One region of the Methylobacterium radiodurans genome, then DNA from elsewhere that is predicted to be linked to it. Evidence: predicted binding sites of a transcription regulator. Region 1 holds the regulator's gene; each other region holds the start of a gene.

Region 1 (7,260 bases):
CGGTCTGGCGGACGGCGCGCCCGCTCTCGCGGCGCCGCTCGGCGCGGCCGCCCTCTGCCTCGGGCTGACACCCCGGCTCGGCACCCGGCCCGCCGTCCTGGCTCTCGCGCTCGCGTTGGCGGCGGCCCTCCTCGGCTTCGCGGCCGCGGCCTGGCGCGTCTCGCGGGTCGCGGGGCCGGTCCTCGCCCGCACCACCATCGCGCCGCTCGCCGGCCTCGTCGAATCCCTGGAGGAGCGCGAGGAGGGCGCCCGGCTGGTGATCCGGGTCACCCGCTTCGGCGCGCTGACCCCGGAGGAGACCCCGCGGCGGGTGCGGGTGTCGTTCAAGAAGGCGCCGCCCGTGACGCCCGGCGACGCGATCGAGGCGACCGCGCGCCTGCTGCCTCCGCCGGAGGCCGCCCGGCCCGGCGGCTACGACTTCGCCCGCGACGCATGGTTTCGCGGCATCGGCGCGGTGGGCTCACTGACCGGCAAGATCGTGGTGCGCTCACCCGCCGAGGCGCCGGGCCTGTCCGCGCGTCTCACCGCCCTCGTGGACGCGGCGCGCAATGCCCTCACCCGGCGCATCGCCGAGGCGACCGGCGGACAGGCCGGTGCGGTCGCCGCCGCCCTCGTCACCGGCAAGCGCGGGCTGATCGCGCCCGCCACCAGCGAGACCCTGCGGGCGGCGGGGATCTACCACGTCGTCTCGATCTCCGGTCTCCACATGGTGCTGGCGGCGGGCGTGGTGTTCTGGCTGATCCGGGCGGGACTGGCGCTGGTGCCGCACCTCGCCCTGTTCTGGCCGATCAAGAAGATCGCGGCGGCCGTCGCGATGCTCGGCGTCACCGCCTACTGCGTCTTCTCCGGCTGGGACGTCGCGGCCGAGCGCGCGCTCGTGATGACGCTGATCATGCTGGGCGCGATCCTCGTGGACCGCCCGGCGCTCTCGATGCGCAACCTCGCGCTGGCGGCCCTCGTCGCGCTCGCCCGCGAGCCCGAGGCGCTCCTCGGCCCGAGCTTCCAGATGTCGTTCGGGGCGGTGGCCGGGCTGATCGCCTGCGCGCGGCTCGTCGGCGGCGGGCTGTTCCGGCAGGAGGGGGCGGGGCGGATCGGTCGGCTCTACGGCGCGGTGCTCGCCGCGGTGGTCGGCACGCTCGCCACGACCCTGGTGGCCCAGATCGCCACAGCCCCCTTCGCGACCTACCATTTCCAGACCGTGCAGCCCTTCGGGCTCCTCGGCAACGCGCTGACCCTGCCGCTGGTCTCGCTCGCGGTGATGCCGGCGGCCGTGCTCGGCATCCTGGCCTACCCCTTCGCCCTCGACCTGCCGGTCTGGTGGCTGATGGGGCAGGCGGTGCGGGGGATGCTGGCGATCTCCGGGTGGATCGAGGGATTCGGCGGCGCAACGCTCGTCGTGCCGGCCTTCGGCAGCGCGGCGCTCGGGCTCTTCGCCGCCGCGCTTCTGCTGGCGACGCTGCCGGCCTCGGGCCTGCGCTGGCTCGCGCTCCTGCCGGGCGCCTGCGGGCTCGCGCTCGCCGCCGCGCCGGAGCGCCACGACCTCTACGTCGACCGGCAGGGCGGCGGGGCGGCTCTGCGCGGCGCGGACGGTCGGCTGATCACCCTCGGGCGCCCCTCGGGCTTCGTGCTGGAGCAGTGGCTGAAGGCGGACGGTGACGGGCGCAAACCCGCGGATCTGGGCGGCGGCACCTGCGACCGGCTCGGCTGCGTCGGTCACCTCGCGGACGGGCGGGCGGTCGCCCTCGTGCGCGACCGGCGCGCCTTCGCCGAGGATTGCGCCCGCGCCGCGGTGATCGTCACGGGGCTCGGCGCGCCGCCCGGATGTGCCGCCACTGTCGTGATCGATCGGGCCTATCTCACCCGGTACGGGGCGACTGCGCTGCGGGTGATGCCGGACGGTACGCTCGTCCTCCTTCACGCCCGGGATCCCGCCCGGTCCGCGCCCTGGTCGCCGGTCGCCCGACCGCCGCCGCAAACAGAGAAGGCTCCGCAGCCGGCAGCCGCGGAGCCTTCCCGGGACGAGCCGCCCGGTGTGCCGGACGATTCCGAGCCGTAGCGCCGGTCAGTAGCGGCGCACGAGGCTGACCAGCCGGCCCTGGATCTGCACCCGGTCGGGGCCGAGCACGCGGGTCTCGTAGGCCGGGTTGGCGGCCTCAAGCGCGATCGATGAGCCGCGCTTGCGCAGCCGCTTGAGCGTCGCCTCCTCGTCGTCGATCAGCGCCACGATGATGTCGCCGGTGTTGGCCGTGTCCTGCTTGCGGATCACCACGAGGTCGCCGTCGAGGATGCCGGCCTCGACCATCGAGTCGCCGCGCACCTCCAGGGCGTAGTGCTCGCCGCCCGCCAGGAAGTCCGGCGACAGGGTGATGGCCGAGCTCTGGTTCTGGATCGCCGAGATCGGCGTACCGGCGGCGATCCGGCCCATGACCGGGATCGAGACGGCGCGGCCCTGCTCGTCGGTGAACTGGGTCGTGGTGGGCCGGGGCGGCACCGCCTTGGCCCGGCCACCCTCGACCACGCTCGGGGTGAAGCGGCGCGGCTCGGGCGCGGCGGCGGCGGTCGCCGGTCCGAGGCTCTCGGGCAGGCGGATCACCTCGATGGCGCGCGCCCGGTTCGGCAGGCGGCGCAGGAAGCCGCGCTCCTCCAGGGCCGTGATCAGCCGGTGGATGCCCGACTTCGACTTGAGGTCGAGCGCGTCCTTCATCTCGTCGAAGGAGGGCGGCACGCCGCTCTCGCGCATCCGCTGCTGGATGAAGCGCAGGAGATCCAGCTGTTTACGCGTCAGCATCGGGCGGCACTCGCATTCGGGACAGGCAGAATCGCGGCTTCGGAAACAAACCACGAACACGTTAAACGTTCCGCAAGTGTTCCGCAAGCGGGTGCTCCGAAAGCGCCCGCACGCGCGTCAGATCAGCCGGCGGTCGAGACGTATGATGCGGCAGGGATCGCCCGCCCGCGCGGGTGGGGCGTGCGGCTCGCGGATCAGCAGGGCCTCGGCCTGGCCGAGCACCGCGAGCATCGAGGAATCCTGGCGCCGCTCCGGCGTCGCCTCCGGCAGGCGGTCGGACGCGGTGCGCAGGGTCGCCCGCATGTAGTCCTGGCGGCCGTCATTGGCCTCGAGGTCGCGGCCGAGGGTCGCCGGCTCGCTGCGGTCCTCGCCCGCACGCGGGTCGCCGAGCAGGGCGCGGACCGCCGGCAGGACGAAGAGCAGCCCGCAGACGATCGAGGAGACCGGGTTGCCGGGCAGCCCGATCACCAGCATGGGCCCGAGCCGGCCGTGCATCAGCGGCTTGCCGGGGCGGAGCGCCACGCGCCAGAAGCCGAGTTCCAGGCCCTCCCTGGCCAGCGCCGCCTGGACGAGGTCGTGGTCGCCGACCGAGGCGCCGCCGAGCGTCACCAGGAGGTCGGCCCGGGCCTCGCGCGCGCGCCGGAAGGCGTCCTCAAGGGCGGCGTGGTCGTCGCGCACGACGCCGAGGTCGATCGCCTCGCCGCCGGCCTCTCCGACGAGGGCGGAGAGCGCGAAGGTGTTCGAGGCGACGATCTGGTCCCAGGCCGGCGGCTCGCCCGGCAGGACCAGCTCATCGCCGGTCGCCAGGATCGCGACGCGGGGACGGCGCCGCATGCCGAGAACCGGGTGCCCGGCGGCGGCGGCGAGCGCGATGCGGCGCGCGTCGAGGGTCTCGCCCGCCCGCAGGAGCGTGTCGCCGGCCGAGAAGTCGAGCCCGGCGCGGCGGACGAAGCGGTCGGGCACGACCGGCTCCAGCACGCGCACCCGGTCATCCTGGGCCTCGGCGTTCTCCTGGATCAGGATCGCGTCCGCCTCCTCCGGCACGGGAGCACCGGTGAAGATCCGCACGGCCTCGCCGGCCCCGAGCGCGCCGCGGAAGCCGTGGCCCGCGGCGCTTGTGCCGACGCACCGCAGGAACGCGCCGGCCCGGTCGGCGTCGGCGCTCCGCACCGCGTAGCCGTCCATGGCGGAGGCACGGAAGGGGGGCTGCGTGCGGGAGGCGGCCACGTCGGCCGCGAGCGTGCGGCCGACGGCCTGGCCGAGCGGAACATCCTCGGCCTCGACCGGTCCGGGCACGCTCGCCAGGATCCGGGCGAGCGCCTCCGCGACCGGGATCGGGCCGCTCACGCCTCGGCCCTGTAGGCGCCCGAGCGGCCGCCGTCCTTCGCCATGAGCCGCACGCCCTCGATGCGCATGCCGCGATCGACCGCCTTCACCATATCGTAGACGGTGAGGCAGGCGACCGAGACGGCGGTCAGCGCCTCCATCTCGACGCCGGTCGGGCCCTGCACTCGCACCTCCGCGGTCACGCGGAGGCCCGGCAGGTCATCGTCGATCGCGCAGTCGACCCGCACCTTGGAGAGGAGCAGCGGGTGGCAGAGCGGGATCAACTCGTGGGTGCGCTTCGAGGCCATGATGCCGGCGAGCCGTGCCGTGCCGATCACGTCGCCCTTCTTGGCGTCGCCCTCGCGGATCAGCGCCAGAGTCTCGGGCCGCATCACCACGCAGCCCTCGGCGGTCGCCGTGCGGTCGGTCGCGGCCTTCTCGGTGACGTCGACCATGTTGGCCGCGCCGCTGGCGTCGAGATGGGTGAGCCCGCTCATGCCCTCCCTCACGCCTTGTCGCCGAAGAGCAGCGCGCGGGTCGCGGCGGTCACGTTGGCCTGCCGCATCAGGCTCTCGCCGACCAGCACCGTGTCGAGTCCGTGCTCGCGCAGGCGCAGCACGTCGGCGTGGGTGGAGATACCGCTCTCGGCCACCGCGATGCGATCCTGCGGGATGCCCGGCGCGAGGCGGATCGCGGTCTCGAACGAGACTTCGAAGGTCTTCAGGTTGCGGTTGTTCACGCCGATCATGGCGGCGCCGAGCGGGATTGCGCGGGCCAGTTCCGCCTCGTCGTGCACCTCGACCAGCGCGTCCATGCCGAGATCGTCCGCGGTCTCGACCAGCGCCGCGGCCTCCTCGTCCTCCAGGCAGGCCATGATGACGAGGATGCAGTCGGCGCCCCAGGCGCGGGCCTCGTAGACTTGGTAGGGCTCGAACAGGAAGTCCTTGCGCAGAACCGGCAGGGCGCAGGCCTCCCGCGCCTCGGTCAGGTACTCGGGCCTGCCCTGGAACGAGGGCTCGTCGGTGAGAACCGACAGGCAGGTGGCGCCCCCGGCCGCGTAGGCCCTGGCGAGCGCGGCCGGCTCGAAATCGGCCCGGATCAGACCCTTCGAGGGCGAGGCCTTCTTCACCTCGGCGATGAGCGCCGGGCGGCCTTGCCCGACATGCGCCCGGATCGCCGCCGCGAAGCCGCGGGGCGGCTCGGCCTTGGCGACGCGGGCTTCGAGCTTGGAGAGCGGCACGCGCAGCTTCGCCTCGGCGATCTCGCGGCGCTTGTAGGCCTCGATGCGCGCGAGCACGCTCGGGCGCTCGGGCGCCTCCGCGACGGCGGTCTCGGTGGGGAGGGCGGAGGACATCGGTGCTCCTCAGGCGTTCGAGACCGCGACGAGGCGGGCGAGCGTTGCGCGGGCCGCTCCCGAATCGATCGCATCCTGCGCCCGCACGACGCCCGCTTCCAGGGTGTCGGCCGCGCCTGCGACCACGAGGGCGGCGCCCGCATTGAGAACCGCGATGTCGCGATAGGCGTTGCGCGCGCCGTCGAGCACCTCGGCCAGCGCCCGGGCGTTGTGCTCGGGGTCGCCCCCGCGCAGGGCCTCGATCGGGTGCAGCGGCAGGCCGACCGCCCGCGGGTCGATGGTGAAGCGGGAGACCCGGCCCTCCTCCAGCGCGACGACCGCGGTCGGGCCCGTCACGGTGATCTCGTCGAGACCGTCCGAGCCGTGCACGGTCCAGACCCGGCGGCTGCCGAGCTCGGCCAGCACGCGGGTCAGCGGCTCGGCCCATTCCGCCTGCGAGACGCCGAAGAGCTGGTGCTCGACCCCGGCCGGGTTGGAGAGGGGCCCGAGCAGGTTGAAGATCGTGCGCACCGGCAATTCCGCCCGCACGGGCGCCACGTGCCGCATGGCGCCGTGATGCGCCTGGGCGAACATGAAGCAGAGCCCGGCATCCGCGAGGCAGCGGCTCAGCGCATCGGGCGACAGCCCGAGCTTCACGCCGAGCGCCGCCAGCACGTCGGCCGCGCCCGAGCGCGAGGTGGCGGCGCGGTTGCCGTGCTTGGCCACCGGCACGCCGCAGGCGGCGGTGACGATCGCGGCCAGCGTCGAGACGTTGTAGCTGCCCGAATGGTCGCCCCCGGTGCCGACGACGTCGATCGCGCCCGGCACCCCCGCCACCCGCACCATGCGGGCACGCATCGCCTCGACGGCGCCGACGATCTCGTTCGGGCTCTCGCCGCGGATCTTCAGGGCGATCAGGAAGGCGCCGGCCTGGACGGGCGTGACCTCGCCCGAGAGCAGGTCGTCGAAGGCGGCGCGGGCCTCGGCGCGGTCGAGCGCGAGGCCGCCCGCGACCTTCGCCAGATGGGGCTTGAACGAATCCATGCGCGCGGGGTGCTGTGCGGCCTCAGTCGCGGGCGTCAATGCACGCCGGAACCGCGCTTGTCACGCTCCGCGTGGCGGGACTCGCGCCGCTCGGCGTTCCAGGCGGCGGCGATGTCGAGGAAGTTGCTGAGCATTCGGCTGCCGTGGTGCGACAGCACGCTCTCGGGGTGGAACTGCACCGCGTGGACCGGCAGGTCCCGGTGCTCCAGGCCCATGATCAGCCCGTCTGCCTCCGCGGTCACGCCGAGCGTGTCGGGAAGCTTCGCGCGCTCCACCACCAGCGAGTGGTAGCGCGTGGCGTCGAAGCTGTCGTTGAGGCCGCGGAAGATGCCCGTCGCACCGTGCCGGATGGTCGAGACCTTGCCGTGCATGGGCGTGGGTGCGCGCACCACCTCCCCGCCGAAGGCCTGCCCGATCGCCTGCAGCCCGAGGCAGACGCCGAAGATCGGGATCTCGCTGCTCAGTTGCTTCACCGCGTCGAGGCAGATGCCCGCCTCGTTCGGCGTGCAGGGCCCGGGCGAGAGCACCAGCGCGTCCGGCGCCCGCGCGCGGATCTCCTCGACCGTGACCTGATCGTTGCGCACCACGTCGACCGCGCCGCAGAGCGGGCCGATCAGGTGGACGAGATTCCAGGTGAAGGAATCGTAGTTGTCGATGACGAGGACGTTGGCCATGGCCGGCGGCTTTCCGGAAACTCCCCGCCGATGTGGCCGGTGCGCGGCGCCGGGTCAACGGGTGTGGGGTAATGGGACCCCTACCGGCGCGAGCC
Region 2 (7,260 bases), 1.8 Mb from region 1:
TCCCGGTGCAGCAGACCGAGATCGAAGGCGAGAAGGCCGATGACGAGGGCGTGGAAGCCGATCCACATCCAGATCGGCTTGCCGAGCCACGCGTAGGTGAGAATGTCCATCATGGGGGCGCGATGCTCCTGACGAGGGGGCATCGGCTCCGACATCACGGGAGCATGAGGACGCATCCCGCCAGAGGGGCCCGCAGCCGACCGGCGCGAGGTGGGGCGCCATGCGGCGCGATTCAAGGACACAGATTAAAGGATACACCTACGCTTGACAGGCCGGCGCCCGGCCGCCTCATGCCGGGCGCATGCCGTTGGAGACACAGAACCAGGATCTCGCCGTGGTTGGCGGCGGCCCCGCCGGTCTCGCCGCGGCCGAGCGTCTGGCCGAGGCCGGCCACACCGTCACGGTCTACGAGCGCATGCCGTCCGTGGCGCGCCGCCTGCTGATCGCGGGCCGGGGCGGGCTCAATCTTACCCACAGCGAGGCGCTGCCGGACTTCCTCGCCCGCTACCACCCGGCCGGCAGCCTGGAGCCCGCCATCCGGGCCTTCCCGCCCGAGGCGCTGCGCGCCTGGTGCGAGGGGCTCGGGCAGCCGACCTTCGTCGGGTCGAGCGGGCGCGTCTTCCCGCGCGCCTTCAAGGCCTCGCCGCTGCTGCGGGCCTGGCTCGGGCGGCTCGACGGGCTCGGTGTCCGCATCCGCACCCGGCACAGGCTTGCGGCGATCGACGGCCGGACGCTCGTCCTCGACGCGCCGGACGGTCCGCTTCGCCACGCGCCCAGGGCAGCGCTCCTGGCGCTCGGCGGCGCGAGCTGGCCGCGGCTCGGCTCGGACGGCTCCTGGGTCGGGCTCGTCGAAGGGCTCGGCGTCCCGGTCGCGCCGCTGCGGCCGGCCAATGTCGGCTTCCGGGTGGCGTGGTCCGAGGTGTTCCGGGCGCGCTTCGCGGGCGAGCCGGTGAAGCGCGTGGCACTCAGCGCCGGCGGGCGGCAGGTGCGCGGCGAGATGGTGGTGACGCGCACCGGCCTCGAAGGCGGCGCGGTCTACGCGCTCGGGCGCGTCCTGCGGGAGGCGGCGGAGGCGGAAGGGTCGGCCGTCCTGACCCTCGACCTGCGGCCGGACCTCCCGGAGGCGGATCTGGCAACGCGCCTCGCGCGAGCCCGGCCCGGCGAATCCACGGCGAGCCGCCTGCGCAAGGCGGCCGGGCTCGCGCCCGTCGCGGCGGGGCTGCTGCGCGAGTCTCTCGGCGGCCCGCTGCCCGCCGAGCCGCGCGCCCTCGCCGCCCGGATCAAGGCCGCGCGCCTCACCCTCGACGGGCCGGAGGCGATCGCGCGCGCGATCTCGACCGCGGGCGGCCTGCGGGGCGTCGACGCGCGCTTCATGCTGCCGGAGCGGCCCGGCCTGTTCGCGGCGGGCGAGATGCTCGATTGGGAGGCGCCTACCGGCGGCTACCTGCTGCAGGGCGCCTTCGCCTCCGGCCGGGCGGCGGCGGCTGGCATGCTCGCATGGCTCCGGGACCTTCCGGCGGAGCGAGGAGACGCGGCATGATCCCTTGGGTCCACATCGACACGGGCACGATCCCGAACGGCGGCGGCACCCTGCGGCTGATGCGGCGGGGGCAAGAATTCTCGATCCAGCTCGGCCAGAACGAGCTGATGAACAGCCGCCTCAGCGGCTCCGAGGTGGCGCTGGCCGAACTTGCCTGCGGCCGGATCGCCGCGCGCTCGGGTGCACGCGTCCTGATCGGCGGGCTCGGCATGGGCTTCACCCTGCGGGCCGCGCTCCAGACGCTCCCGGAGCGGGCCCTGGTGGAGGTGGCCGAACTCGTGCCCTCCGTCGCAGCCTGGGCGCGGGGGCCCCTCGCCGAGGTGTTCGGCGGCATCCTCGACGACCCCCGGGTGCGGCTCCTCCAGACGGATGTGGCTGCCCCGATCGGCGCCGCGCGGGCGGTCTACGACGCGATCCTGCTCGACGTGGACAACGGGCCGGACGGCCTGACCCATCCGGGCAATGACCGCCTCTACGACCACGGCGGCCTCGGTCTCGCCCGAAGAGCCCTGCGGCCGGGGGGCGTGCTCGCCGTCTGGTCGGCCCATCCGGACGCAGCCTTCACCCGGCGGCTGCGAGACGCCGGCTTCACGGTCGAGGAGGTGCCGGTGCGGGCCAACGGCCGGCGCGGCGGGGCGCGCCACAGGATCTGGCTGGCGGCGCGGCCGGACGGCGCGCGCTGAAGCCCTCGCCGCCGCCCGGATGGATCGCGCGCTCTTAGCGATGAGCTGTTCGGGAACCGAGCTAGAGCCGCCCGCAGATCCCTACCATCCCGGCGGCCTCGCTCGGGCAGGTCGCGTTCGGGGCGCCCTCCCCTTCCGCGTAGACCGGATGCCCGGACTTCAGGCAGTACGCCGAGACGAACACCTCGCCGCGCTCGCAGGAGACGGTGCAGCCGCCCGCGCCGCAGGATTCGGCGCGCACTGCCCGCAGGGGGGCACTCGCGGCCGGACCGGGTGCGCCCGCCGTTCCCACCAGCCCACGCGGGCCGGGCTCGCCCTTTGGGCCAGCATCGCCCTTCGGACCAGGATCACCCTTGGGGCCCGCCTCGCCTCTGGGCCCGGGGATCCCGGCCTGGCCCTGAGGGCCGACGGGACCCGCCATCCCAGCGGGCCCGGCCGGGCCCGTGTCGCCCTTCTCACCCTTGGGGCCGGTCTCCCCCGGCTGACCCTGCGCCCCGGCCTGGCCGACCGGGCCCGGATCGCCCTTCGGGCCGGGCTGGCCCTCCGGCGCGCAGTTGGCGATCACCGCCTCGCGCTCGTCCTCGTCGCTCTTCAGGCTGACCACGCAGGTGCCCGGCCGATAGGGCAGCCGGAAGACGAAGCGGCCGCGCCGGTCGGCCTGGATCGAGATGTCCTCGTCCATCACCACGATGGCGTTCGGCTTGCGCACCGAGCCGGAGATGCGCAGGTCTCCCGCCTCGATGCGTGCGTCGTAGACCATGATCGGCTGGCTCGGCGGGCGCGGCGCCGGCCGGGCGGCGCGGGCGCCGGATGGCGGGGCCGCACCGGCGGGTGCGTTCTGGGCCGGGGCCGCGCCCGCCGTGAGGAGTAGTCCCGCCAGGAGAGCGAGCGCGCGCGTCGGACCCAGGCCAGAACCCATCTGTCGTTTCCCCCGGCCGGTCGATCCGGCGGCGGGACATTGGCGGAGCCCTCAGCCTCCGGTCAACCCGGAATGGCGACACCGTCCGTCCCCGCAATCCACAGCTGTCCACAGCAACCCACAGGCTAAGTGTCTGAATGAAGGGCCTCACTGGCCTCCGGGACGCACGATGCCTTTATGTTCTTGCTTTGTTCTTTGCATCGAGGATTCCTGGGCCGGGTCGGAGCCGACAGGATGGAGCCTCAACGTGATGGATCGGACGAAGACCTGCTCCCCTCGACCAGTCCGGCCGCGCGGGCCGAGCGGATCGAGGCGTTGCGCGCCCGGATCGTGCTGCCGGATGCCGCGTCCTGCCCGCTCCTACCCCTCGGTGTCCCCCTCATCGACTGGTGTCTCCCCGGCGGGCTCGGGCTCGGCCTGCCGCACGAGGTCGTGCCGGACGGGCCGGGCGACGAGGCCGCCTCTCTCGGCTTCGCGCTCGCGCTGGTGGCGCGCCGGCTGGCGGAGGCGACCGGGGAGGCGCTCCTCGTCCTCGCCCCAGGCCACCCCCTCCCCTACGGCCACGGCCTTGCCGGGCTCGGGCTCGATCCGGAGCGCCTGCTCATCCTGGAGGTCGGCAGCGAGGCGGATGTGTTCCGCGCGCTCGAGGCGGCGCTGCAGTCCCGTGCCCTGCGGGCCGTCGCGGGGCTGGTGAGCGAGGGGCTGCCGCTCATCGCTGGCCGCCGTCTCCGGATCGTCGGCGGCGACGCGCTGCTGCTGGTCCTGCGCCCGACCGGCGCCGAGCAGCCGAACGGCGCCGCGACGCGCTGGCGGATCGCCGCGGCGCCGGCGGCCCGCGACTGCTTCGGCCATCCGGTCGCGCCCCGCTGGCGCCTCCGGCTCGACCGCTGCCGCAACGGCCGCACCGGCACCTGGATCGTGGAGTGGGACCGTGCCGCGCGTCGTTTCGGTCTGGCTGAGAGACTGGCCGGTCACGCGTCTGCGGCGGGCGGGCGGCGTTCCTGACGACGGCCTGCCGCTGGCGTTCGCCACCGCCGGCTCCGGAGGCCTGCGCCTCACCGCCCTCGACCCGGCTGCGCGGGCGCTGGGACTCGCCCCGGGGGAACCCCTCGGCCGGGTGCGGGCGCGAGTCGGCGTGCCTCTGCGGGTGATGCCGGACGATCCCGAGGCGGACGCCGACGCGCTCGCGCGCCTCTGCGCCTGGGCGCAGCGCTACACGCCGCGGCTCGCGCCCTTCGGCCCGGCGGAGGGCTGCCACGGCCTGCATCTCGACGTGACCGGCGCCTGCCATCTGCACGGCGGCGAGGCCGGCCTTCTCGCCGACCTCGCCCGGCGGCTCGCCGCGGCGGGCATCCCGGCGCGGCTGGCGCTCGCCGATAGCCCCGGCGCGGGTTTCGCGCTCGCCCGCCACGGGTCTGAGGATGCGATCCACATATCCCCGGGCGCCGCCGCCGCGGCGCTCGCCCCCCTGCCGGTCGAGGCCCTGCGCTGCGCGCCCGCGAACGTGATCGCCCTGAAGCGGCTCGGCCTGAAGCGCGTCGGCGCGCTGATCGGAGCACCGCGGGCGCCGCTCGCCCGCCGCTTCGGGCTGGACCTGATCCACCGGCTCGACCAGGCGCTCGGCGACAGGCCCGAGCCCCTGGCGGACCTGGCCGAACCCGCCCGCTACGGGGCGCGCCGCGGCTTCCTCGACCCGATCCTGCATCAGGAGGCGGTCGTGGCGGCCGCCAGCGCCCTGATGGCGCGGATCGCCCCGGCGCTGGAGGCCGACGGGCTCGGGGCCCGCCTCGTCCGCCTGACGCTGCACCGGGTCGATGGGGTGATGCGGGCGCTCGATCTCGCCCTGTCGCGCCCGAGCCGCTGCCCGGACGCCCTCGCCGCGCTGCTGCGCCTGCGCCTCGACCGGTTGGGCCCCGGCCTCGATGCCGGCTTCGGCTTCGAGAGCGTGGGCCTCGACGTCGTCGCGGCTGAGCGGATGCCGGACCGGCAGCCGGATCTCGGCGCCGCCGGCTCACCCGGTGATGACGTCGCCGATCTCGCCGACCGCCTGCGCCAGCGCCTCGGCCGTTCCCTGGTCCGTCTGATCCCGCGGGCGAGCCACCTGCCCGAGCGGGCCGATCGGCTCGCGCCCTGGTCGCCGGGCGCGCCGGAGGCCGGCCTGTGGGCGGCGGCCCCCCTGCCCCCGCGCCCGCTGGTGCTGCTCGCCCGCAGCGAGCCGGCCGAGGACGTGCTCGCCCTTGTCCCGGACGGGCCGCCCCGCCGCTTCCGCTGGCGCGCCCGCCGCTACCTGGTCGCCCACGCCGAGGGACCGGAGCGGATCGGCCCCGAATGGTGGCGGGCCGATGCGGAGGATTTGCCGGAGCGCGACTACTACGTGATCGAGTGCGAGGCCGGGCGGCGGCTCTGGCTCTACCGCAGCGGCCCGCACGCCCCCGGCCAGCCTGCGGCCTGGTTCGTGCACGGGCTGTTCGCCTGAGAGAGGAGCCGACGGACGCGCACCCGCGAAAAGGCGCTTGCGCCGCCCTCGAAACGAACATAAAGATATCTTTATGTCTCTCGAAAGCGCTCGGGCGCCTGTCGCAGTCTCGTTTCCCCACGCGCTCGGCGTGCTCCGCGCCGCGGCCGAGGAGACGCGCCTGCGCATCCTGGCCCTGCTGGCCGAGGGCGAGCTGTCGGTCTCGGACCTTACCGACATCCTGGGCCAGTCGCAGCCGCGCATCTCCCGCCACCTCAAGCTCCTGGTCGAGGCAGGCTTGGTCGAGCGCCACCGCGAGGGGGCCTGGGCCTTCTTCCGGCTCTGCGACACCCGCGCCGGCCTCGTCGATCCGCTGATCGCCGGGCTGGAGCGCGCAGGCCCGCCGCTTTCCGAGGACCGCGCCCGGCTCGACGCCGTGCGGGCCCAGCGCGCGGACGCCGCCCAGACCTTCTTCGCCCGGCTCGCACCGAAATGGGACCAGCTGCGCTCGCTCCACGTGCCGGAGGCGACCGTCGAGGCGGCGGTGCTCGACACGCTGGGCCCGCGCCCGATCCGCAACCTGATCGATCTCGGCACCGGCACCGGCCGGATGCTCGGCCTGCTCGCGCCCCGGGCCGAGCGCGCCACGGGGCTCGATTCGAGCCACGCCATGCTGTCGGTCGCCCGCGCCAACCTGGAGCGCCTGGGGCTGGCCAGAGTCGACCTGCGCCAGGGCGACATCCACGCGCCGCCCTTCGCCCGCGCCAGCTTCGACCTCGTGGTGGTGCATCAGGTGCTGCACTACCTCGACGATCCGGCCCGCGCCCTCCGCGAGGCCGCCCGCCTCGTGGCACCGGGCGGCCGCCTGCTCGTCGTCGATTTCGCGCCGCACGACCTCGAATTCCTCCGCGAGTCGCAGGCTCACCGCCGCCTCGGTTTCGCGGCCGATCAGGTCGCCGGATGGCTCGCCGAGGCGGGCTTGAGCGGGATCGCGACCCGCGATCTCGCACCGGCAGAGCAGGGCCAGCTCACCGTCACGCTCTGGCTCGCCCAGGACGATGCGCGCGAGCCGGCGGGAGCGGCGCCCGCCCTCACCCGCGCCGTCGCCTGAACCCCTTTCCCACACACGTCCGAACCGACGACCTAGAGGACGCCCCGATGCCCACCGCCTCTCATCACCGCGCCAGCCGCGACGGCTACCGCCCGATCCGCGTCTCGATCGAGTTCTTCCCCCCGAAGACCGAGGAGATGGAGAAGATCCTCTGGACCTCGATCGAGCGGCTCGCGCCGCTCCAGCCAAAATTCGTCTCGGTGACCTACGGGGCCGGCGGCTCGACCCGCGAGCGCACCCACAACACGGTCGCCCGCATGGTGCGCGAGACCAGCCTGAAGCCCGCCGCCCACCTCACCTGCGTCGACGCGACGAAGGAGGAGGTCGACGCGGTCGTGCAATCCTACTGGGACGCGGGCGTGCGCCACATCGTGGCGCTGCGCGGCGATCCGGCCGAGGGCGTCGGCCACGCCTACCGGCCGCATCCCGGCGGCTACGCCACGACCGCGGAGCTCGTCGCCGGCATCAAGCGCATCGGCGACTTCCAGGTCTCGGTCTCGGCTTATCCGGAGAAGCACCCCGAGGCCGCGAGCCTGGACGCCGACATCGACG
Region 3 (7,260 bases), 2.3 Mb from region 1:
CCGCAGTGGGAGCCCGGGACGACGCAACCCCCCTTGCACCGCTTCCTCTAAAGTGAGACCCCCTCGGGCTGCCGTCACCGCGGCGGCACCGGAACGCGGGTTGTTGGACATGCCGGACGATCAGACCCTTCGCTTCGCCACGCAGGCGATCCACGCGGGCGCCGCCCCGGATCCGGCGACCGGCGCGCGGGTCCAGCCGATCTACTTCACCAACGGCTTCGTCTTCGACTCGACCGAGCAGGCCGCCGACATCTTCGCGATGCGGCGCACCGGCTTCTCCTACTCGCGCGGCTCGAATCCCACGGTCGCGGCGCTGGAGCGGCGCATCGCCGCGCTGGAGGGGGCCAAGGCCGCGGTCGCGGTCGCGTCCGGCCAGTCGGCAGTGATGCTCGTGCTGATGACGCTGATGCGCTCGGGCGAATCCTACGTCGCCTCCCCGCGCCTGTTCGGCGGCTCGCTCGGCCTGATGCGCCGCCTCGACGGCCGCTACGACCTGCAGCCGCAATTCGCCAAGGGGCTGGCGCCGGAGGATTTCGAGGCGGCGATCACCCCGCGCACGCGGGCCATCGTGTGCGAGTCGATCGTGAACCCCTGCGCGACCGTGATGGATATCGAGGGCATCGCCGCGGTCGCGCGGCGCCACGGCCTGCCCCTCGTCATCGACAACACGTTGGCCTCGCCCGCCTTGATCCGGCCGATCGAGCACGGCGCCGACATCGTCGTCCACTCGACCTCGAAGTTCCTCGGCGGCTCCGGCCAGACCATCGGCGGCATAATCTGCGATGCCGGCCGCTTCGACTGGAACCGGCCCGACCGCTACAACCTGATCAACGAGCCCTGGCCGGACTACGAGGGGCTGGTGGTGCGAGAGCGCTTCCCCGACATGCCCTTCGCGGTCGCCTGCCGGCTGTTCGGCCTGCGCGATCTCGGACCCGGCCTCTCGCCGATGAACGCCTTCCTGACGCTCACCGGCATCGAGACCCTGCCGCTGCGCATGGAGCGGCACTGCGCCAACGCGCGGGCGGTCGCCGCCTATCTCAAGGACCACCCGAAGGTCGACTGGGTGAGCTATCCGGGCTTGCCCGGCCAGCCCGGCGAGGCGCTGGTCAAGCGCTACGTGCCGCAGGGGCCGGGCTCGATCTTCACCTTCGCGCTGAAGGGCGGGGAGCCGGCGGCGATCAAGTTCATCATGGGCCTCGACCTGATCTCGCACCTCGTGAACATCGGCGAGATCAAGTCGCTGGCGATCCACCCAGCCTCGACCACGCACCGGCAGCTCCGCCCCGAGGAGCGTGCGGCCGCCTGCGTCGGGCCGGAGACGGTGCGGCTCTCCATCGGCCTGGAGAGCGTGGAGGACCTGATCGCCGACATCGAGCAGGCGCTGGCCAAGCTCGACTAAGGGTCGGCCGCCCGCCTCATGCGGTGTCCAGCGGCTCGGAACGGCTGGCGCGGCACCCTCCCTCTCCCCGCGTGCGGAGAGAGGGGACCGCGATCACTGGGGGCCTGCCCGGAAACGGTATCACGCCGCCGGCTTGGGCGGGGTGAGCCCGGTCACCTGGGCGGCGGGCTCTTCGCTGAGCCAGCGGTAGAGGATGCCGCCGAGCACGCCGCCGAGGAGCGGCGCGGCCCAGAACAGCCAGAGCTGGGCGAGCGCCCAGCCGCCGACGATCAGGGCCGGTCCGGTGCTGCGCGCCGGGTTGACCGACAGGTTGGTGATCGGGATGCCCACGAGGTGCACGAGCGTCAGCATGAGGCCGATCGCCAGCGGCGCGAAGCCGACCGGCGCCCGGCCGTGCGTCGCGCCCATGATGATGAACAGGAAGAGCGCAGTCAGCACGATCTCGGCCGTGAGGCAGGCGGTGAGGTCGTACCCGCCCGGCGAGTGCGCGCCGTAGCCGTTGGCCGCGAAGCCCTTGGCGAGGTCGAAGCCGGGCGCGCCGCTCGCGATGGCGTAGAGCAGACCGGCCGCCACGACGGCGCCCACGAGCTGCGCGACCACGTAGGGCAGGATGTCGCGGGCCGGGAAGCGCCCGCCCGCCGCGAGGCCGCAGGTGACCGCCGGGTTGAGGTGGCAGCCCGAGATGTGCCCGATCGCGTAGGCCATGGTGACCACGCTGAGGCCGAAGGCGAGCGCGACTCCGAGGAGGCCGATCCCGACCTCCGGGAAGGCGGCGGCGATGACCGCGCTGCCGCAGCCCGCGAAGGTGAGCCAGAAGGTGCCGATGGCCTCGGCCGTGCACTTGCGGATGTCCATGGGGGCTCCTGGGTTCAGGATGGGTCGGCCGTCCGGGATCCCCCCGGCGCCGGTGCCCCGGCGCGCGGCCCGAGAATGTCGAGCGGGTGCGAGCGAGGAAAGGCCGGAACCGCGCGCTAATCCGGAATTGCCCACCCGCGGCTCGGTCGTCCGCGGCGGGTGGCAATCCGGCCAGGTTCGCCCTTGCCATCGGCGCCGGTTCGGGCGCATACTGGAACACAACGCGAACAAAATCCCGCCCGCGCCCCACCGGTCCGAGCCATGCCCGCCCCGAGCACCGGCCGCACGCTGTTCTTCTTCGAGAAGCCCTCGGCGATGCGCGAGCTGAAGCGCTTCTTCCGCTCGCCGAACACCGTCTGCGTCGCCGCGGAGGGCCATCTCCTCGCTGCGGAGGAGCCCGGCGACGTGCGGCCGGACTGGAAGCCTTGGCGCTTCGACGCGCTGCCGATCGTGCTCGACACGATCCCCGTCGCTTGCGGGCGGAACCGCTCCGGCCAGTCGCACGCGGGCAAGCTCGCCGCCATCCGGGCGGCGCTCGGGGGCGTCGAACGGGTGATCATCGCGACCGATCCCGGCCGCGAGGGCTCAATGATCGCCTGGGAGGTGCTGGAGCATCTCGGCTGGCGCGGGCGGGTCGATCGCTTGAAGCTCGGCGCGCTCGACGACGTCTCGATCCGGCGCGCCTTCGCGGGGCTGGCCGCCGAGCCCGATTCCGGCGAGCGCGACTACGCCGCCTATCTGGAGGCGCTCTGCCGCCAGTACGAGGATTACCATCTCGGCCTCAACGGCACGCGGGCCATCTCGCTGCGCCTGCGCCCGGCGGCCTTCCGCGAGCCCTGGCGCTTCGGCGGCGTTCAGACGCCGACGCTCGCGATCCTGGCGGATCTCGAGGAGCGCATCCGGGCCTTCGTGCCGCAGGACTTCTTCAAGGTCGCGCTGCAGCTCGACACCGCGGACGGGCACGCGCTCACCCTCTGGCACGCGCCGAAGGACCGCATCCTCGATCCGGAGATTGCCGAGACGATCCGGGCGGCCGCCGCCGGATGGTCCGGGCCGCTCGCGGTCGAGCAGCGGGACGTGCGCCGGGCGCCCCCGCGCCTGTTCTCGAAGGACACGCTCGCCCGGCGCTGCGCCAAGCGCTTCGGCTGGGACCCGCAAGCGACGGCCAAGCTTGCGCAAGACCTCTACGACCAGGGCTATCTCAGCTACCCGCGCACCGAGTCCGAGCTGCTGCCCGAGGGGCAGGCCGGCGACGCGCCCGCGATCATCGCGGCGGTCACGGGGGTTCTCACGGAACTCCGCCCGCTCTTTCCGCCGGAGGCGAAGCCGGTGATCCGGCGGGGCAAGAGCGGCCCCTACGTCAAGGATCCGGGCGAGCACCACGCCATCGTGCCGCTGCGCAAGGTGCCCGAGCGCGGACGGCTCACGGCCGATCAGGCCCGGCTCTGGGAACTCGTCGCCAAGGCCTATCTCGCCGCCCACATGGCCGATGGGATCGACGCGCGCACCGGCATCGCGGCCGAGGTCGCCACGCCTCTGGGGCCGAAGCGCTTCGCAGTCTCCGGGACCGTGGTGCGGGTGCCGGGCTGGCGCGCGGTCTACGGGGCCGAGGCCGAGACCGAGGCCGACTTGGTGCCCGGCAAGGCCCGGCGCGAGGAGGAGGCGAGCGCGGCCCGCCTACCGCCGGTGCGCGACGGCGAAGGGGCGTCGGCCACGGGCGCCGAGATCGCCACCGCCGTGACCGAGCCGCCCCGCCGCATCACCCGCGGCGAGCTGCCCGTGGTGATGGGCCGCCTCGTCGATCAGGTCGAGGACCCGGCGGTGAAGCGCGCCCTGGAGAACCCCGTCAACCCGAACGAGCCGAAGGGTCTCGGCACGGCCGCGACTCGGGACACGATCCTGCCGAAGCTCCTGAAGAGCCGCTACGTGACGTTGGGCACCGGCAAGGACCCGGCGGTCTCGGTCACGGAAGTCGGGCTCGCCTTCATCGGTGCGGTCCGGGCGGTGTTCCCGGCCTACGGCGACCCGGTCGGGCGGGCGGTGTTCGAGGCGGAGCTTGCCGAGATCGGCCGGGCCGCGACCCGTGCCGAGGCGGAGCGCCGGGCCGAGGATTTTCGCCGCCGCACCCGGGCGCGGCTCGATGCGCTGATCGCGGCGATCGCGGGCGCTCCGACGATCGACCTCGACCCGAGCCTGATCCCGCCGGGCGGCCCGTCCGGTCGCTACGACCGGGCGCCGACGCCCGCCATGGTGGCGTTCGCGGTCTCGCTGGCGGAGCGCAAGGGCGTGGCGCTGCCGCGCGGCTGCAAGAGCAGCCTGCGGGTGTGCCGCGGCTTCCTCGACGCGCAGGCCGGGCCGAGGACACGATCCGAGGGAGAGCCGGAGGGGCGCGGGCCGGACGGCGTTCGCCCGCCGAGCGCCGCGATGCTGCGCTACGCCCGCAACCTCGCCGAGGCCAAGGGAATCGCCTGCCCGCTCGAGGTGGAGGCGCACTTCGACGCTTGCCGCAGCTTCCTCGACACGCACGCGGCGCGGGCCGACACGGCGCGCCCGGCCCGGAAGGGCGCCGTGCCGTCCCGCGGCCGCTCGCCCGCGCCGCGCAGGAAGCCGGCCGCGGCCCGCCGGCAGGCCTGAACACGGGGGAATCCTCAAGGGTCTTTGAAGCCCTTGAGCGGGTTCTCAGGGCAGCGCCCTGAGATCGTCCGATCCGCCTGTACAGATACGGTATTGAGCATTCGCTTCGCGGCTAGAACGTCCGGGCGGCTATCGCCGGCGGGAAGCGAAAGGCGCCGTGCCGCGCTTCGTCGAGGGCGATGCCGGGAGCCGCTACGATCGCGCCGACCTGCCCGTCGACTTCGGCCACGAGGACAAGTCGCTGCTGCGGCGGCAACGCGCAGGCCCTCTCAAGATCTGCCTCATCGACGCCTTCGCGTCATGCCCACCCGGGCTTCCGGGCCGGTCCGGCGGTTGGCCCGCAGCGATCAGCCACGGTGCCGAGCGCGACCAAGGGAACGGGTGCCACCAGACCGCAAGGACACCGCAAAGACACTGTGAGAGCGTGGGCCTGCTGCAGGAAGCCCAGGCTGAAGCGCAGCCAGCGACAGGTCTTATAAATAATATATGATCTTGCCCGGCGCTTGCTGGCTTGCTATGGAAGGCGCGGGCTTGCTGGCGGCAAAGTGCGGCGCGCCCGATGCAGAGACGCCATCCTGCATCGGTCGTGCTGCATAGCCTGCGGACGCGCCGTAAGGCCGGCGCAGCGCGGGAAGGGATCGGGAGCAAGCCAGAACAAGACATAGCTCGCAAAAGATCGCGGCCCGAGCCGCGGCACAGGGAGGAGCGTATGGGCTTGAGTGAAGCGTTGTTGGAAGTCGACGGCGTCACGCTGCAGTACAAGACGCCGCATCACTTGATTACGGCCACCTACCGGGTCAGCTTCGACGTGCTGCCGGGCGACCGGTTCGTCCTGCTCGGACCGTCGGGCTGCGGCAAGTCCACCCTGCTGAAGGCGGTGGGCGGCTACATGCCCCCGACCGAGGGCGAGATCCGCCTGAAAGGGCGCACCGTCACCGGGCCCGGTCCCGACCGGATGATGGTCTTCCAGGAGTTCGACCAGCTCCTGCCCTGGAAGACGGTGAAGCAGAACGTTGTCTTCGCCCTCGAAGCCTCGGGCCGCCTCATGGGCCGGGCCGCCGAGGAGCGGGCGATGGCCTATATCGACAAGGTCAACCTCACGAAGTTCGCCGACAGCTACCCGCACATGCTGTCGGGTGGCATGAAGCAGCGCGTCGCCATCGCACGCGGCATGGCGATGGAGCCCGACATCCTGCTGATGGACGAGCCCTTCGCGGCTCTGGATGCGCTCACCCGTCGCAAGATGCAGGACGAACTGCTGATGCTGTGGGAGGAGACCCGCTTCACCGTCCTGTTCGTCACCCACTCGATCCCCGAGGCGATCAAGATCGGCTCGCGCATCCTGCTGCTCTCGCCCCATCCCGGCGAGGTGAAGGCCGAGCTGAACAGCGCCGGAACGCCCGCCGAACAGGCGCGCCTGGAGGGCCGCATCCAGCAGATGCTGTTCGCCGAGGAGATCAAGGAGGCGGAGAATGTCTAGCGCGAACGCCCTGGTGGATGCCCCCTCCGTGCCTGCCGCCCGATCCGCATCCGCCCGCCCCGAGATCGTGCGCGACCGTGCCGGCCCCCCGGGCGGCACGGTGGTCGAGAAGCCGCTCTCGACGCTGGAGCTGCTCTACAACCAGGGCTGGCTGCGCAAGCTCCTGATCCTGGCGGTGCTCGCCCTGATCTGGGAGGCCTACGGGCGCTACCTCGACAACGACCTGCTGTTCCCGACCTTCACGGCGACGCTCGGGGCCTTCTTCCGCGGCGTCGCGGACGGCACGCTGCCGCTCAGGGCTTGGGGCTCGGTGAAGATCCTGCTCGTCGGCTACGGCATCGGCATCGTGCTGGCGACCGTGCTGACCGGCATCGCCATCGCCTCGCGGATCGGCACCGACTTCCTCGAGACCATGACCTCGATGCTCAACCCGCTCCCGGCCATCGCGCTCCTGCCGCTGGCGCTGATCTGGTTCGGGCTCGGCAACGGCAGCCTCGTCTTCGTGCTGGTACACTCGGTCACCTGGGCGATCGCGTTGAATACCCATTCGGGCTTCCTCTCGGTCAGCCGGACCCTGAAGATGGTGGGGCGCAATTACGGGCTCGGCGGCGCGGGGCTGATCCGCAAGATCCTGATCCCGGCGGCCTTCCCGTCGATCCTGACCGGCCTGAAGGTCGGCTGGGCCTTCGCGTGGCGCACGCTGATCGCGGCGGAGCTCGTCTTCGGCGTGTCCTCGGGATCGGGCGGCCTCGGGTGGTTCATCTTCGAGAACAAGAACATGCTCGATATCCCGAACGTGTTCGCGGGCCTCCTCACCGTGATCCTGATCGGTCTCGTGGTCGAGAACCTGATCTTCCAGACGATCGAGCGCCACACCATCCAGCGCTGGGGC
Region 4 (7,260 bases), 700 kb from region 1:
GGCCCCTCGTCAAGAGGCAGCACTACGAGAAGGTGCGCGGCTACATCGACCAGGGCGTGGCCGAGGGCGCCGAGCTCGTGGTGGATGGGCGCGATCTCAAGCTCCAGGGCTACGAGAACGGCTACTTCCTGGGCGGCACGCTGTTCGACCGGGTCACCCCGGACATGACGATCTACAAGGAGGAGATCTTCGGCCCCGTCCTCGCGGTGACACGCGCGCCCGACTACGCGATGGCGGCGCGCCTCATCAACGAGCACGAGTTCGGCAACGGCACCGCGATCTTCACCCGGGACGGCGACGCCGCGCGCGAGTTCGCGCACCAGATCGAGGTGGGCATGGTCGGCATCAACGTGCCGATCCCGGTGCCGATGGCGTTCCACTCCTTCGGCGGCTGGAAGGCCTCGCTGTTCGGTGATCACCACATGCACGGGCCGGAGGGCGTGCGCTTCTACACCCGCCTGAAGACGATCACGACCCGCTGGCCGACCGGGATCCGGGCGGGCGCAGACTTCGTGATGCCCACGATGCAGTAAGGCAAGCCGACACGGCGACCGGCGGTTCCAGCCGCCGATCGCATCAGGGATCTTGAAATAATCCGTGCCCTGAGCCGCTCGATGAATGAGGAGATCCGCCTGGCCCTCAAGGTCGGCCCGGAGATTCGGATCATCGACCGTGCGGCCTCCAAGCCCCGAAATGCTACATGGATTGCGAGCAGGACGTCGTCGACTGGAGCCTCCTCCCGCCCAGTGAGGCCGACCATGAACTCTTGATGCAGGTCCGTCCCCAGGAGGGCACGCACAACAAGCCGCCGCAGAAGTCGTTCGATTGCAGCATCATGGACGTCGCCGACGATATGGGCTTCGGCATCCACGACCTGAATGATGCCCTTGCACTGGGCTTGGTGACACGCAAGGCAACGGATGGTTTGTCAGTGGGCGCCTGGCGCGTTCATCGCGTTCGCCCCAATGGATCATGCAAGGTGGCGCAGTGACGGAACACCGATCCGGCTGCTGTGCGGGCCGTTCAGGTTTCATCCCATGGCGGAGGCGGTTCAGCCGGGGTTGTTAAGTTCCCTGGACACATCGTGTCCTCAAGCCACCCTGTGCAATGCTCTGGGCGAAAGGTTTGCCCCCGCGACGCCCTGCAGCTCGTCCCGCCCTCCACTGAGTTGCACGCGGTTCCGGCCGCCGCGTTTGGCCGCGTACAGAGCTTCGTCCGCCGCACGGAGGAGCTCGCTCATCATGGTCGGTGAATGAGGTCCGGTGGATATGGCCGCCACGCCGATGCTGACGGTCACCGGCCCGGCATCGCCCGCGAGGGAGCTCGGCAGGTTCATGGTCTGTACGGTTTGGCGCATCTGCTCGCAGGCGACCCGGGCCCGATCGATGTCGGCGTCCGGCAGCAAGAGTAGGAATTCCTCGCCGCCGTATCGCCCGACCTCACCCCTCCAGGCGGTCGCCGACGCTGCCAGCGAGGTGGCGACGGCGCGCAGGCACCGATCGCCTTCCTGGTGGCCGCGGGTATCGTTCAGACGTTTGAAGTGATCGATGTCGACGAGTGCGACAGCAAGGCGGCAGGCCCTGGCCGGGTCGTCGAATGAGGCTTGGAATCGCTCCATAATCGCGCGCCGGTTAAGGATGCCGGTCAGGGCATCCGTGATCGCGAGTTCCTGAAGCTGCCGGTTCGCCGCGCGCAGCTGTCGCATCTGAAAGAGATCGTGCAGGCGCAGCATCTCTGCGCGCAGGTGCACCCGGTTGGCTGTCAGGCGGGCCAGGATCAGCGCGGACGTGACGGCGGCGAAGAACGCTGTCATCAATCCCACGTCGAAGCCGGATACGCTCGGGTTGAGCCACTGCACCCCGGCATAGGCGAGGCAGTTGCAGAGACCGGACAGGATGATCCAGCGCCGACCGAGCGGTATGACGGCAATGCTTGTCGAGATCACCATGAAGCAGGCCGTCGCGTAGCGCTCGTGGATCGGTCCGCCCGCGACCAGCCCGAGCATGCAGGCCAGCATCATCATGCTGAGCGAGAACAGGATGATCGAGAGGCCTTCGATCCAGGCGGGACGCTCGGTCGTCCAAGCTTTGACGACTGCGAGATAGACCAACGGGATCGCGAGACCTCTCAGGGCAATTGCGGGCGCCAGCATCGAGGCGGCCATCATGTAATCGATTCCGATCACCAGCACATTGATTAGCGTGATGACTTTCAGCCACGCGCGTGCGGTCGCTGCCCGACCGTGCCAGGATACTCGTCTATAGAGTTTCATAGTGGCTGCCGTCGGGCGCATCTTGCGGATGGAGCCCTTGATGAGAGTCTCGATTTCCGCCTTGAAGTCGTGAGACGCCATTGCAGCGGAAATGTCCGCAAGTTCGTCGCGTCTCTTGTTGCTCATATCGGTAAGCGGCCTGACAGGTTTCGGGCTGTCAGAAGATTATCAGATAAGTCTTGAGGACAGTTTAAGAGATTTAAGTGTGCTATATTCGAGCGTCCCGGCCCGCTGCGATGATCGGACGTACGCATTCCCCTCGAACGCCCCCGCATCAGGGCAAGCGCACCGGGGGCGAGAATGCGCTTCGTACGAGGAGCGACGGAACGCCGCGCTCATGACGGCACAGATGTCCGTGCGGCGGCACCGGGTCCCCGGTAGCGCTGTCGACGCGAGCGCGGGCCGGACCGGTCGGTGTTGTAGGTCCAGGAAACCCGGCGCCCGCGGCCCTCCCGCACGTCTGGGAGTGCTATCTAGGTTGGGCCGGAGTGGCGCCTTCGCGCACGCAGGAGAGACCGTCGGCCAAAGCGCCGATCCTCTCGTGCCAGGTCAATGGGCGGAGCCGGCGATCCGGGATGGCGGAGTGCCCATACAGGGCGCCTGCGAGCTGGCCGGTCACCGCGCCGACCGTATCCGCATCGTCGGCGAGGTTGACGGCCTCGATGAGCGCTGCCTCGAAGCTGTCCGTCGACCCGGCCCCGATCGTCGATCCACGCCGTGCCCTCCTCACCGGTGCCGTTGTCGAGGGCGGCTCGCTCAAGGCCCATGCGGCGCAGCACGTCACGACCGACACCGCGGACGTCGATGTTCTGCCCACCGTCCCGGAAGTTGGGCGCACGTTCGACCACTGTGACGTCGAAGCCATGATGGCCGAGCTACCGTGCGGCGGTGTTGCCGGCGATGCTTGCGCCAGTGACCAAGATGCGACGGCTCATGCGGGACTCACCTCCGGTTGACGCAACACCAGCACGCCGAACAGGTTGCCCAGCGACAGGGTGCTGATTGCCTGGTCTCAGACCGAGCGAGCTGCGACCGAGGCCCCTCAGCTCGGTTTTCGGCGCAAAGCCCCTCCGCCGCAGTCAAGCTCAACCTGCGGTACTGCGGCTGCGCTTCTCGTCACATGTGGATAACGAGGACGATCCCAGCGGCTGAGTTGCCGGTCACTCGCTCAAGCGCAGATAGAACAAAAGATGAACAGACAGTCGATTGGGAGGGTGTCCCGTGCATGACGTCCAGCGATCCTCGATCGGTCCTCGGCACGCTCCGCACGCGCATCGCTTCCCTGGAACGGGGATCGGGCAGCGCGCCAGCACAGGCCTCCTACCTGCCCTTCGGCCTCTCCGCGATCGACAGCCTTCTGCCCGGCCGCGGGTTGCAGCTCGGGGCCCTGCACGAGGTCGCGCCCGCCCAGGCGGCCATCAGCCACGCGGCGGCCTGCACCCTGTTCGCCGCCGGCATCCTAGCGCGGACGCGGGGGCCCATCCTCTGGTGCCTGGCCGCGCGCGATCTGTTCGCGCCCGCGCTCGCCCGGGTCGGCCTGCATCCCGACCGGATCATCTACGTCGAGACCTACCGGGAGGCCGAACTCCTGCCGTTGGTGGAGGAAGGCGCGCGCTTCCGCGGACTGGCCGGCGTCGTTGGGGAGGTCGCACGAACGGGTCTGACCGCCTCGCGCCGGCTTCAGCTCTGCGCCGAGGAGAGCGGCGTCACCGTCCTGCTCGTCCGTCGCGCGCCCGTTGCCTCGGATGGTGGGGGTACGACGGCGAGCGCGGCGACGAGCCGCTGGTCGGTCGAGGCGGTGTCGGCATCGCGCAGTGCGGCGGGCTTTGGGCGTGGGCGCTGGCGGGTCGGGCTGCAGCGCTGCCGCGGCGCGGCGCTCGGGGCGGAGCCGGCCTCCTGGCTCGTCGAGGCCTGCGATGAGGCGGGTCGTCTCGCTCTACCTGCCGACCTGGCCGAGCGATCGTATCCGCAGGCGCGACAAGGCCGCGCCGCCGCGGGATAAGCCGCTCGTCACCGCCACCGCGGCCAACGGGTCGCGGGTCGTCGCCAGCGCCTGCCGGGCCGCGCAGGCGTTGGGCATCCGCGCTGGCATGGCCGTGGCCCAGGCGCAGGCGATGGTGCCGGGCATCACGGTGCGCGAGGCGGCCCCGGACGCCGATGCGGACGCGCTCGCGCGGCTGGCCGCCTGGTGCCTCTGGTGCGCCCCGCTCACTGCCCCCGATCCGCCGGACGGCATCTGGATCGAGATCGCGGGCTCGGCGCACCTGTTCGGCGGCGAGGCAGCGATGCTGCGCACCCTGCTCACCCGCCTGCGTGATGGCGGCTGCACGGTGCGCCTCGCCGTCGCCGACACCCCGGGCGCGGCCTGGGCCGTGGCTCGCTTCGCGCCGCGCGAGACCTCGCCCCTGGTCGGACCGGGCCAGATGGCGGCCGCGGTCGCGAGTCTGCCCGTGCGCGCGCTCCGGCTCGCCCCCGAGACCGTCGCCGGGCTGGTGGAACTCGGCATCGAGCGGGTGGCGCAACTCGCGGCGCTGCCGCGCGGACCGCTGAGCCTGCGCGTCGGTCGCGCCGTGCTGCAGCGGCTCGACCAAGTGCTCGGGCACGCCCCGGAGCCGATCGCCTGGGTGATGCCCGCCGAGGCCGTGGTGGTGCGCCGCGCGTTCCCGGAGCCGATCTCGGCACCCAGTACACTGGAGCGGGTGGCCACGGACCTGACGGGCGATCTGGTCGCACTGCTCGCCCGCCGCGGCCTCGGTGCGCGCCGCCTCGACCTGACCTTTCGACGGGTCGATGGCGGCGTCCACGCGATCTGCGTCGGCACGGCCTCCGCCACGCGCGACGCCGCGCATCTCACCCGGCTGCTCTGCGCCCGCCTCGCGGAGGTCGATCCGGGCTTCGGCCTCGACGAGGCGACCCTGGCTGCCGGCCGGACCGAGCCTCTGGCGGCCGTGCAGGGGGAGGGTCTTGATACTGGCGAGACGGCGCAGGTCGATCTCGCCGTGCTCGTCGATCGCCTCGCGGCGCGGGCCGGGGCGCGCCGGGTGTTCCGGGTGGTACCCGTCGAGAGCCGGGTGCCGGAGCGCAGCCAGCGCCGGGCCCCGCCGCTCGCGCCTGCGGACGGCCGCTCCTGGCCCGCCGACCTCGCGCGGCCGGCCCGCCTGTTCGAGCCGCCCGAGCCGGTGCAGGCGACCGCGCTCCTGCCCGACGCGCCGCCGGCCCTGTTCGTCTGGCGCGGCGTGCGCCACCGCGTCGTGCGCGCCGACGGGCCCGAACGCGTCCGCGGCGAGTGGTGGGCGGCCGAGGGCGAGCTCGCCAGCCTCCGCGACTACTACCGCGTCGAGACCGAGGATGGCGCGCGCTACTGGATCTACCGCGACGCGCCGATGGCGGAGGGACCGCGCTGGTGGCTGCAGGGGGTGTTCGGGTGAGCCGGCCGCCTCCGGCCACCGGCCCAGTGCCCTGAACGGTGGGACCGGCCATGTCCTACGCCGAACTCCGGGTCACTAGCCACTTCTCGTTCCTGCGCGGCGCGTCCTCGCCCGAGGAGCTGTTCGCGGCCGGCCGTCTGCTCGGCCTGCGGGCGATGGCCGTGACCGACCGTGGCTCGCTCGCCGGCATCGTGCGCGCCCACGCGGCCTCCCGCACGACCGGCCTGCCCCTGATCGTCGGCTGCCGCCTCGACCCGACCGACGGGCCGCCGCTGCTGGTCTACCCGACCGATCGCGCGGCCTATGCCCGGCTCTGCCGCCTGCTCACCATCGGCAAGCGCGCGGCCGGCAAGGGCAGCTGCACGCTCACGCTCGAGGACGTCTTTGCCTGGAGCGGCGGCCTCGTCGCGGTCGCCCTCACGGAGGGCAGGGACGGAGCGACGGTCGCTGCCGACCTGCGCCGGCTGCGCGCCGTGTTCGCCGATCGCCTCTACTGCGGCCTCACCCGCCGCTTCGTGCAGGACGATCACGCCCGGCTCGACGCCCTGGCTGGCGTCGCCCGCGCGGCGAGGGTGCCGACGGTCGCCACCGGCGACGTGCTCTACCACGCCGAGACGCGACGCATCCTGCAGGACGTCGTCACCTGCATCCGCGAGGGCTGCACGGTCGATGCCGCGGGCTTCCGCCTCGACGCACATGCCGACCGTCATCTGAAGGACCCGGCCGAGGTCGCGCGCCTGTTCGCCGCCCATCCCGGCGCGGTGGCGCGCAGCCTCGAGATCGCCGAGCGCTGCCGTTTCTCCCTCGCCGAGCTGACCTACCAGTACCCGGACGAGCGCGAGGATCCGGCCAGGACCCCGCAGGAGACGCTGGAGGAGCTGACCTGGACCGGCGCGCGCGCCCGCTACCCGGATGGCCTGCCCGACGCGGTCGCGCTGCAACTGCGCCACGAGCTCACCCTGATCGAGCGCTTCGGCTACGCGCCGTACTTCCTCACCGTGAACAGCATCGTGCGGTTCGCGCGCTCGCGCGGCATCCTCTGCCAGGGCCGGGGCTCGGCCGCGAACTCGGCGGTCTGCTACGTGCTCGGCATCACCAGCATCGATCCGGTGCGCCAGGGACTGCTCTTCGAGCGCTTCATCTCCGAGGAGCGACGCGAGCCGCCCGACATCGACGTCGATTTCGAGCACGAGCGGCGCGAGGAGGTGATCCAGTGGGTCTACGAGACCTACGGACGCGACCGCGCCGCCCTCTGCGCCACCGTGATCCGCTACCGGGCCCGCGGCGCGGTGCGCGAGGTCGGCAAGGCGCTCGGCGTGCCCGAGGACGTCACCGGCGCGCTCGCCGGTCTCGTCTGGGGCTGGTCGGCCGACGGCGTCGAGGAGAAGCACGCGGCCGAGCTCAATCTCAACCTCGCCGATCGGCGGCTGCGCCTGACCCTCGATCTTGCTCGGCAGTTGATCGGCACGCCACGCCACCTGTCGCAGCATCCCGGCGGCTTCGTGCTGACGAACGACCGCCTCGACGAACTCGTCCCGGTCGAGCCCGCCAGCATGGTCG

What was found. Region 1 encodes LexA, which represses DNA repair genes until DNA is damaged. Its sites were predicted from a motif close to TGTTCNNNNTGTGTTCNG; they were not measured.
Region 2: DK427_RS23315 (ImuA family protein) is a predicted target of LexA. The motif match lies at 3,321-3,338, and genes of this name have one in related genera.
Region 3: DK427_RS21035 (type IA DNA topoisomerase) is a predicted target of LexA. The motif match lies at 2,467-2,484, and genes of this name have one in related genera.
Region 4: DK427_RS09010 (ImuA family protein) is a predicted target of LexA. The motif match lies at 3,452-3,469, and genes of this name have one in related genera.

Annotation. Positions count from the first base shown of each region.
Region 1 covers NZ_CP029551.1:1,269,077-1,276,336, forward strand. Annotated here, with positions in the region: gene DK427_RS05625 (ComEC/Rec2 family competence protein) at 1-2,056, shown strand, start outside; gene lexA (transcriptional repressor LexA) at 2,063-2,788, opposite strand; gene DK427_RS05635 (molybdopterin molybdotransferase MoeA) at 2,906-4,135, opposite strand; gene moaC (cyclic pyranopterin monophosphate synthase MoaC) at 4,132-4,611, opposite strand; gene trpC (indole-3-glycerol phosphate synthase TrpC) at 4,620-5,468, opposite strand; gene trpD (anthranilate phosphoribosyltransferase) at 5,478-6,491, opposite strand; gene DK427_RS05655 (anthranilate synthase component II) at 6,527-7,165, opposite strand; gene rnr (ribonuclease R) at 7,246-7,260, opposite strand, start outside.
Region 2 covers NZ_CP029551.1:4,966,906-4,974,165, forward strand. Annotated here, with positions in the region: gene DK427_RS23295 (TerC family protein) at 1-113, opposite strand, end outside; gene DK427_RS23300 (TIGR03862 family flavoprotein) at 302-1,540, shown strand; gene DK427_RS23305 (spermidine synthase) at 1,537-2,223, shown strand; gene DK427_RS23310 (collagen-like protein) at 2,285-3,142, opposite strand; gene DK427_RS23315 (ImuA family protein) at 3,377-4,147, shown strand; gene DK427_RS23320 (Y-family DNA polymerase) at 4,074-5,618, shown strand; gene DK427_RS23325 (ArsR/SmtB family transcription factor) at 5,692-6,708, shown strand; gene metF (methylenetetrahydrofolate reductase [NAD(P)H]) at 6,756-7,260, shown strand, end outside.
Region 3 covers NZ_CP029551.1:4,487,848-4,495,107, forward strand. Annotated here, with positions in the region: gene DK427_RS21025 (O-acetylhomoserine aminocarboxypropyltransferase/cysteine synthase family protein) at 110-1,399, shown strand; gene aqpZ (aquaporin Z) at 1,520-2,254, opposite strand; gene DK427_RS21035 (type IA DNA topoisomerase) at 2,516-4,888, shown strand; gene DK427_RS26515 (hypothetical protein) at 5,046-5,378, shown strand; gene DK427_RS21040 (ABC transporter ATP-binding protein) at 5,598-6,368, shown strand; gene DK427_RS21045 (ABC transporter permease) at 6,361-7,260, shown strand, end outside.
Region 4 covers NZ_CP029551.1:1,967,394-1,974,653, forward strand. Annotated here, with positions in the region: partial or broken gene DK427_RS08990 (aldehyde dehydrogenase family protein) at 1-533, shown strand, start outside; gene DK427_RS27050 (hypothetical protein) at 701-991, shown strand; gene DK427_RS09000 (GGDEF domain-containing protein) at 1,091-2,398, opposite strand; gene DK427_RS09005 (ADP-ribosylglycohydrolase family protein) at 2,742-3,002, opposite strand; gene DK427_RS27055 (hypothetical protein) at 2,935-3,228, shown strand; gene DK427_RS09010 (ImuA family protein) at 3,498-4,274, shown strand; gene DK427_RS09015 (DUF6504 family protein) at 4,189-5,700, shown strand; gene DK427_RS09020 (error-prone DNA polymerase) at 5,751-7,260, shown strand, end outside.